DNA from 2 places in the Streptomyces sp. NPDC092369 genome. Region 2 is predicted to be linked to the other one. Evidence: riboswitches for the same ligand, from Rfam matches in the RefSeq annotation. Region 2 holds a riboswitch; the other holds the start of a gene.
The links. Region 2 has a riboswitch for cyclic di-AMP ahead of ACIQI8_RS32420 (transglycosylase family protein). Riboswitches for the same ligand answer to the same signal wherever they lie in the genome.
Positions count from the first base shown of each region.

Region 1: another riboswitch for cyclic di-AMP. It lies ahead of ACIQI8_RS37265 (C40 family peptidase); the one in region 2 lies ahead of ACIQI8_RS32420 (transglycosylase family protein).

Region 1 is NZ_JBIVQP010000007.1:516,645-521,021, reverse strand. Features, by position in the region: gene ACIQI8_RS37285 (8-amino-7-oxononanoate synthase) at 1-420, shown strand, start outside; gene ACIQI8_RS37280 (DUF397 domain-containing protein) at 485-712, opposite strand; gene ACIQI8_RS37275 (helix-turn-helix domain-containing protein) at 722-1,582, opposite strand; gene ACIQI8_RS37270 (ATP-binding protein) at 1,796-2,254, shown strand; gene ACIQI8_RS37265 (C40 family peptidase) at 2,317-2,790, opposite strand; cyclic di-AMP (ydaO/yuaA leader) riboswitch at 2,794-2,994, opposite strand; gene ACIQI8_RS37260 (hypothetical protein) at 3,344-3,652, opposite strand; gene ACIQI8_RS37255 (ATP-dependent Clp protease proteolytic subunit) at 3,660-4,295, opposite strand.
Region 2 is NZ_JBIVQP010000006.1:108,593-112,969, reverse strand. Features, by position in the region: gene ACIQI8_RS32430 (cytochrome P450) at 1-879, shown strand, start outside; gene ACIQI8_RS32425 (transglycosylase family protein) at 1,072-2,040, shown strand; cyclic di-AMP (ydaO/yuaA leader) riboswitch at 2,210-2,422, shown strand; gene ACIQI8_RS32420 (transglycosylase family protein) at 2,427-3,125, shown strand; gene eno (phosphopyruvate hydratase) at 3,443-4,377, shown strand, end outside.

The DNA.
Region 1 (4,377 bases), on a different contig from region 2:
GTCCTCGGTCCCGCGCGGGTGATCGACCATCTGATCAACGCGGCCCGCACGTTCATCTTCGACACGGGCCTGGCCCCCGCGGCGGCGGGCGCCGCCCTGGCTGCCCTGCGGCTGCTGCGCCGGGAACCGGAGCGGGCGGCACGCGCGCGTGCGGTGGCCGCCGAACTGCACGCACGCCTGACCACCGCGGGGCACGAGGCGGTACGCCCCGACGCCGCGGTGGTCTCCGTGCGCGCGCCGTCCCCGGAAGGGGCCTTGCGATGGGCGGCCGACTGCCGTGCCGCGGGGCTCGTCGTGGGGTGTTTCCGACCCCCCTCCGTGCCCGACGGCATCTCACGGCTCAGGCTGACAGCCCGCGCTGACCTCTCCGAGGCACAGATCGAACGCGCTGTGGATGTGATCGGCGAAACGCGACCATGAGTCGGCGTGACACGGCCGTGCGCCGCCGGATGGGGAACTGATCAGGTCCTGGACACGGAACCGATCAGGCGTCGAACGCGGCCGTGAAGCCCGCCCAGCTCTCGGGGGAGAAGAGCAGGACGGGTCCTGTCGCGTCCTTGGAGTCGCGCACGGCGAGCAGCCCCGCCCAGGGGCCGGGGAGCGACAGCGCCGTTTCGACGCAGTTGTTCGCTCCCGTGCTGTAGCTGCTGCGCAGCCATCGCACACCGTGCAGATGGGTACTGGAAGGTACGTTCCGAGGCAGTGCTGACATGGTGCCTCCTTACGCGCCGTCACCTATCCCGGCGATGTAATCCAACGAGTCCTCGGGTGAAAGGGCATAGCTCTGAAGGGCGTTGAAGGCCTCGATGTAGGCCTGGAGGTCTTCTTTCCGTTCGAGGTAGAGGCTACTCGTCAAGTGGTCGAGAACAACCACGTCCAGATCAGAAGTGCTCGAAAATGAGAAGACAACGAAAGGTCCGGTGACGCCGACATGCGCCCCGGCGGTGAACGGCAGTACCTGAAGCCGCACTTGGGGCAGGCGCGCCGCCTCGATGAGCCGTGCCAGCTGGCGTGACATCACGTCAGGGCCGCCGATCTCCCGGCGCAGCACCGCCTCGTCCAGGATCGCGCTGAGTTTCAGCGGCGGATTCGAACGCAGGACGTCCTGTCGGGCGAGCCTCACCTCGACCAGCGCGTCGAGCCGTTCGTCGTCCAGACCTCCGACGGCCGCCCTGGTCACCGCCCGCGCGTACTCGGGCGTCTGCAACAGCCCGGGCACCACCGAGGTCTCCAGCGTGCGCATCGCGCTCGCCTGGGACTCCAGACTGATGAAGTCGCGGTACGTCGTCGGCAGCACCCCGCGGTAGGCGTGCCACCAGTGGTGCCGGCCGCCGCCCTCGTCGGAGCCCGCCAGCATCTGGAGCATCTCCCGCAACTGTGGATCCGAGACGCGGTAGGCATCCAGCAGTAACCGCACATCGGCCGGTTTCACACCGCTGGCGCCGGTCTCGATCCGGCTCACCTTCGACTGATGCCAGCCCACCATCCGGGCCGCCTCACCACTGGTGAGCCCCGACCCGGTGCGCAACGAACGCAGTTCGGCGCCCAGCTTCCGGCGGCGCACCGCGGGTCCGTGCTGCATGGGTCTCTCCTTACTCCTTCCGGGGCGCCCAAATACGGTCTCCCGTCGTAGAGTTCACCGCTTCGAGCGACAGATATATGCATATCTTGGTGGATCGCCACCCGTGACCGGTGCGGGAATGGCACTCTGGCGACGAAGCACCAGTCCGGGACCGTACTCGAACCATCCGCTCTGTGTCGGACCCCGGTCCCGCGGGAAAGGGACGACGTCGCCATGGCAGACCACCTGGAAGCATCCGTCACTCTGCCGAGCGAACCCGCCTCGGTCGCCACCGCCCGCGGTTATGTGGTCTCGACGTTGGCGGAGTGGGGTCTGCCGTCCGACACGGAGGTGGCCGACACCATCCGGCTCATCGTCTCCGAACTGGCCACCAACGCCGTACAGCACACCTTCGGCCAGTCACCCACCTTCACGGTGGACATCGTGCTGGACCGTGACGAACAACTGCACATCGGGGTGACCGACAGCCACCCCCGGTTCCCCAAACGCCTGCCGGCCGCTGTCCAACAGGACAACGGCCGGGGCATGGTGATCATTCGTTGGCTGGCCGCGGAGTGCGGCGGCCGGCTGCGGGTGCGGGCCACCCCGGAGGGCGGCAAGACGGTCTCCATCGAACTGCCGTGGACCGTACCGGCGCGCCCGGTCACGACCGCCGGACAGCAGGAGCCGTAGAGCCGGTGTCGAGCCCCGCGGGGGCGACGGCGTGTCAGGTCGCCGTCACCCCCGCGGGAGAGTCAGCTGACCCGGCCGTACCAGACCTTCTTCGTCCAGATCTTCTGCAGCCGCACCACGTCCCCGGTCTTCGGGGCGTGCCAGATCTTTCCCTTCCCGGCGTAGATGCCGACGTGGTAGACGCTGGAGCCCGAGTGGAAGAACACGAGGTCCCCGGCCTTGCGGCTCTTGGCGGAGATGTGGTGGGTCTTGTTGTACTGCTGGGCCGCCGTGCGGGGCAGCTTCTTGCCCGCCTTCTTGAACGAGTACAGCGTGAGCCCTGAGCAGTCGAAGCGGCGTGGTCCGGTGGCGCCGTACTTGTACGGGGAGCCCTTCTTGGACGCCGCGATGTGAAGTGCCTTGGTCGCAGGCGTCGCGGCCGCGGCGTCGGAGGCGACACCGGGGATCACGACGGAGCCGCCCACTGCGGCGATGGTGAGAGCGGAGGCCGTACCGGCCCGGGCCATCAGCGACGGGACACGATTGAGCGCAGACATGCGCAACCCTTCGTCAGCCGCCTGTGAAGGATGACCTGTCGGATTCGGGCTGGCGAAGTTGCCCGGCCGCACACTCGCGGCTTCACCCCAAGGGCTGCTCGACCCGGTCATGGCGTGACCGTCCCGGCGACCCGTCGTGCTTGGGTCCTCCACTCCTACCGATGCAATCCTGTCGACCTGTCATCCGGGCGGCGGTAGGACTCGGCGTCCGCCCGGATCGCCCCGCCGCTGCGGCGGGGTCTTGTCGTCAGACAGGGATCTTGACCTATGAATGTCCGAAAAGCCCAACGGAATCGGGGATTTGTGGGGTTACTCACCACTCACCCGTTCGGGTGGACTCCCCTGTGTTCGAGCCGGTGTCCAGGACGCACGGGCCCCCGGACCAGCACTGGAACGCCTCATGCGGCCCTCGAACCCCGCGCGTTGCGCAAGCCTGACGGTCGCGAAAAAGTAGCCGCAACTCCTCCGAACGGGGGTACACCATTTGGTCCGTTTCGCCGCCGGTCCGGACGTCCCGACCGCGCGGCGGACATCCGAACCGGCCACGCCCGCGTCAACCGGCGGAGTGCGGCGGCAGTGTGAGCCGTGCGGTGCGGCGCTCGCCGTCCAGGACCCGCAGGGCCCGCGCCAAGGTGGGGGCGTGCACCTCGGCCTCGCCCCGCTGGTGCATCAGCGCCAGCGCGTCACGTAGTTCGGCCGCCTTGGACACCAACGCCTGCGCGGCCCGGAGTCCGCGGTAGGTGTCCCCGTGCCGCGCCGGGTTGATCCGGCCGAGCAGGTCGACCACATCGAGATAACGGTCGATCAACTCGCCCTCGGCGCGCGTCAGCGCGGGCAGCGGCGGCAGTTCGGGTGGGAGCACCGGAGGCTCACCTCCCCGCGGGCGGGGTGAGCGTGGTCTTGCGGGTGGAGACGATCCGGTCCACCAGGCCGTACTCCAACGCCCCCTGCGCATCAAGGATGTTGTCCCGCTCGATGTCCTCGTGCACCTGCTCCGCCGTGCGGCCGGTGTGCCGTACCAACAGCTCCTCCAGCAGGTCGCGGGTCCGCATCAACTCCTCGGCCTGGATCGCCAGATCGCTCGCCTGCCCTTCAACCGGCCCGGAAAAGGCGGGCTGATGGAGCACCACCCGCGCACCCGGCAGCGCGAGCCGCTTGCCCGGCGTGCCCGCGGCCAGCAACACCGCGGCGGAGGAGCCGGCTTGCCCCAGACAGATGGTCTCCACGTCACAGGTGACGAACCGCATCGTGTCGTAGATCGCCGACATCGCGGTGAACGAGCCGCCGGGGGAGTTGATGTACAGCGAGATGTCCCGGTCCGGGTCCTGGTACTCGAGGTGCATGAACTGCGCCATCACGTCGTTCGCCGACACGTCGTCTACCGGCGTCCCGAGAAAGACGATCCGCTCCTCCAGCAGCTTCGAGTACGGATCCATCGTCCGGACCCCGGAACTGGTGCGCTCGGTGAACTCGGGCAGGACATGGCGGGCGATCGGTCGGGTCATGGGTGCCCCTCCTTCTGCGTCTGACTGCGCCTGACTGTGTCTGTACAAAATGTACAGGACGTACGTGACGTTAGAATGAGGC
Region 2 (4,377 bases):
GACGACCTCATCGACCGGTTCGCCGAGAGGGGGTCCGCGGACCTCATCCACGAGTTCGCCTTCCCGCTCCCCATCTACGCGATCTGCGACCTGCTCGGTGTCCCGCGCGAGGACCAGGACGACTTCCGGGACTGGGCGGGGATGATGATCCGGCACGGAGGCGGGCCGAGAGGCGGGGTCGCGCGCTCGGTGAAGAAGATGCGCGGGTATCTCCTGGAACTCATTCACAAGAAGCGCGCATCCCTGCCGGCCGAGCCCGTGCCCGGGGAGGACCTCATCTCCGGCCTCATCCGCGCCTCGGACGAGGGCGAGCACCTCACCGAGAACGAGGCCGCGGCGATGGCGTTCATCCTGCTCTTCGCCGGCTTCGAGACCACCGTCAACCTCATCGGCAACGGCACGTACGCCCTGCTCACCCACCCCGAGCAGCGCACCCGCCTCCAGGACTCCCTGGCCGCCGGCGAACGCGGCCTGTTGGAGACCGGCGTGGAGGAACTCCTGCGCTACGACGGGCCGGTGGAGCTGGCGACCTGGCGGTTCGCGACCCAACCGCTCACCGTCGGCGGGCAGGACATCGCGGCCGGCGACCCCGTTCTCGTCGTCCTCGCGGCGGCGGACCGGGATCCGGCGCGGTTCGCCGAGCCGGACACCCTCGACCTCTCCCGCCGGGACAACCAGCACCTCGGATACGGCCACGGCATCCACTACTGCCTCGGCGCCCCGCTCGCCCGGCTGGAGGGACAGACCGCGCTCCGCACGCTGCTGACCCGGCTGCCGGACCTCCGAGTCGCCGTGGATCCGGCCGAGTTGAGATGGCGTGGGGGACTCATCATGCGTGGACTGCGCACGCTGCCGGTCGAGTTCACGCCACCCGGGTGACCGGATCGTCACCGCGCAGGAGCACGTGTCCACCTGCGCAAACATGACGCACATTCAACTATGTGATCTTCACGTGATCTACGCGGCATTAACTTGTGACAAGCAATGGAGTGCCTATACGTTCACCGTTCAAGTGCGGTGCCCAGCACCACGCGTCGCACTCGTCACCGCTGTCTCCTGAAAGGCCCCCGCATGCTCTCCGGGAACGGTCGTCACCGTCGCCCCCGCCAGGCTCCGGCCCTCCTCGTCGCCGCCGGCGTGACAGGCTCCGCCATCGCGATCCCGCTCCTCGGTGCGGTGAGCGCCAGCGCGGCCGACGGCACCACCTGGGACAAGGTGGCGAACTGCGAGACCGGCGGCTCCTGGAGCCAGAACGACGGGACCGGTTTCTACGGCGGGCTCAAGCTCTCGCAGGACGACTGGGAGCGGTACGGCGGTCTCGACTACGCCTCGCGCCCCGACCTGGCCAGCCGCAACCAGCAGATAGCCGTCGCCGAGAAGCTCCTGGACGACCAGGGCGTCGGCGCGTTCCACACCTGCGGGCTGACCACGGGGCTGTCGGCGGACGACGGGTCGACCGACATCGACACCGGGATCCTGGACGACTCCTCCGATTCCTCCTCTTCCTCCTCCTCGGACGGTTCGGGCTCCACCGGCCTGTCCAACACGCCCGGCGGTACGTCCGACGACTCGTCCTCGACGGACTCGTCCACGTCACCGTCGGCCTCACCTGACTCTTCATCCGATTCCTCGACCAACCCTGACGAAACGGACGAGTACCTCTCGCCCTCCGACTCCCCGTCCGAGTCGACGGCGAGCGGTTCACGGGAGAGCGACAGCCCGTCGACAGATCGGGCGAAGGGTGAGAACTCGGACAAGTCCGAGCAGGCCGTGGGCTCTTGGAGCCTGGTCGACACCGGTGCGATCGGCTCCGGCAAGCACCGCGGTGCCAGCGCCGACGAGGACGCGGCCGGCGACGACGCGGGAGGGTCTCCGCAGGGGTCGTACACCGTCCGCGGCGGTGACACTCTCGCCTCCATCGCCGACTCCCTTGGCCTGGACGGCGGGTGGCGCGCGCTCTACACGGAGAACAGGCAGGCCATCGGCGCCGACCCGAACGACGTCGCGGCCGGTCAGACCCTGAGGCTTCCCGGCGAATAGGGGCGGACAAGGGCTGAACGGGGCGAAAAGCGACGGGAGTTAACGACGGTCTTCGGACTGAATGTCCGGTTTGGTGAAAGTGTGGGATGACTCTCAGAAGCCCTGATCGTCTTTGAGTTTCCGCGGAATCCGTGTCTACGGTCATCACCGTTCGTCAACACGAACCCCGAATGCCGCAACGCCGAATCCTGCCAGCGGCCGTAGGGAACAGTCGTCGCTTCACAGCGCCGTAGGCAGGAGCGGGGGACCCAGGTAAGTGCCGGGCCCGGCAGACAGTGCCGGACCGGCTTGGGGTGAAGTCGTGCGCCGAGAGGTGCGCGGCCGGGCAACTCACACGGCCCGAACCCGACAGCTCACCTCGCAGGCGTCGGTGAGGGGATCTCCGCATGCTGTTTTCCAGCAAGGGCAAGCACCGTCGTCCGTCCAAGGCCACCCGCGTCGCCACGCTCGCCGGCGTGACCGGTGTCGCCATCGCCGCCCCGCTCATGGCGGCCGGCAACGCCTCCGCCGCCACCGCCTCCGAGTGGGACACGGTCGCCAGCTGCGAGTCCGGCGGCAACTGGTCGATCAACACCGGCAACGGCTACTACGGCGGTCTGCAGTTCTCCGCCTCGACGTGGGCCGCCTACGGCGGTACCCAGTACGCCGCGCAGGCCAACCAGGCCAGCAAGTCGCAGCAGATAGCCGTCGCCGAGAAGGTGCTCGCCTCCCAGGGCAAGGGTGCCTGGCCGGTCTGCGGCACGGGCCTGTCCGGTGCCGCGTACAACGGCGGCGGCTCGTCGAGCTCCTCCAGCTCCTCGAACAACAGCTCTTCGAGCAGCGGCACCAGCACCCGCTCGAACGACTCGACCAGCACCTCCCGCTCGGCCGACCGTCCGGCCGCGAAGAAGACCGTCACCACCCCGACCGGCAAGAAGGTCAAGAAGGGCGACGGCGAGTACAAGGTCGTCAAGGGCGACACCCTCAGCACGATCGCCGAGAAGCACAAGGTCAAGGGCGGCTGGGAGAAGCTGTTCCGGCTGAACAAGGACATCGTCGAGGACGCGGACCTCATCTACCCGGGTCAGCAGCTGCACCTCAAGTGACAGCGGCGCCCCACGCCGGACCCCTGGTGACAGGGATCCGGTAGCTGAGCCACAGCGGTCCGACAGGTGTGTCGTCCATCATGGACGGCACGTGAGGGCCTCCCCCGTCCCCACGGACTCCCCGTCTCGGTGCGTGTTCCCCCGTACGCACCGGGGCGGGGTTCTTTTTGCCCGTCTGCTTTGTTCCGTTCGGAAACAATTTACTCTCGGTTCTGTCCAAGGGGCGGCCCATCGGCTGGCTGTTCGCCCCGGGACGGTTAGGCTCGGTCCCGCAGAGCCATCGCGGCCCGCGTAGCCGCGTCACATTGAAGAAGGAGATGCTCGTGCCGTCCATCGACGTCGTCGTAGCCCGGGAAATCCTGGACTCCCGAGGCAACCCCACGGTCGAGGTCGAGGTCGGCCTCGACGACGGCAGCACGGGTCGTGCCGCCGTCCCCTCCGGCGCCTCCACGGGTGCCTTCGAAGCCATCGAGCTGCGTGACGGTGACCCCAACCGCTACCAGGGCAAGGGCGTCGAGAAGGCCGTCCTCGCCGTGATCGAACAGATCGGCCCGGAGCTGGTCGGCTACGACGCCACCGAGCAGCGCCTGATCGACCAGGCGATGTTCGACCTGGACGCCACCGACAACAAGGGCTCGCTCGGCGCCAACGCCATCCTCGGCGTCTCCCTCGCCGTCGCCCACGCCGCCTCCGAGGCCAGCGACCTCCCGCTCTTCCGCTACCTGGGCGGCCCGAACGCGCACCTGCTGCCGGTGCCGATGATGAACATCCTGAACGGCGGCTCGCACGCCGACTCCAACGTGGACATCCAGGAGTTCATGATCGCCCCGATCGGCGCGGAGTCCTTCTCCGAGGCCCTGCGCTGGGGCGCCGAGGTCTACCACACCCTCAAGAAGGTCCTGAAGAGCAAGGGCCTGTCCACCGGCCTCGGCGACGAGGGCGGCTTCGCCCCGAACCTGGACTCCAACCGCGCCGCGCTCGACCTCATCCTTGAGGCGATCAAGCAGGCCGGCTACATCCCCGGCGAGCAGATCGCGCTCGCGCTCGACGTCGCCGCCTCCGAGTTCTACAAGGACGGCAAGTACGAGTTCGAGGGCAAGTCCCGCTCGGCCGCCGAGATGACCGAGTACTACGAGGAGCTCGTGGCGGCCTACCCGCTCGTCTCCGTCGAGGACCCGCTGTACGAGGACGACTGGGCCGGCTGGAAGGTCCTCACCGACCGCCTCGGCGACAAGGTGCAGATCGTCGGCGA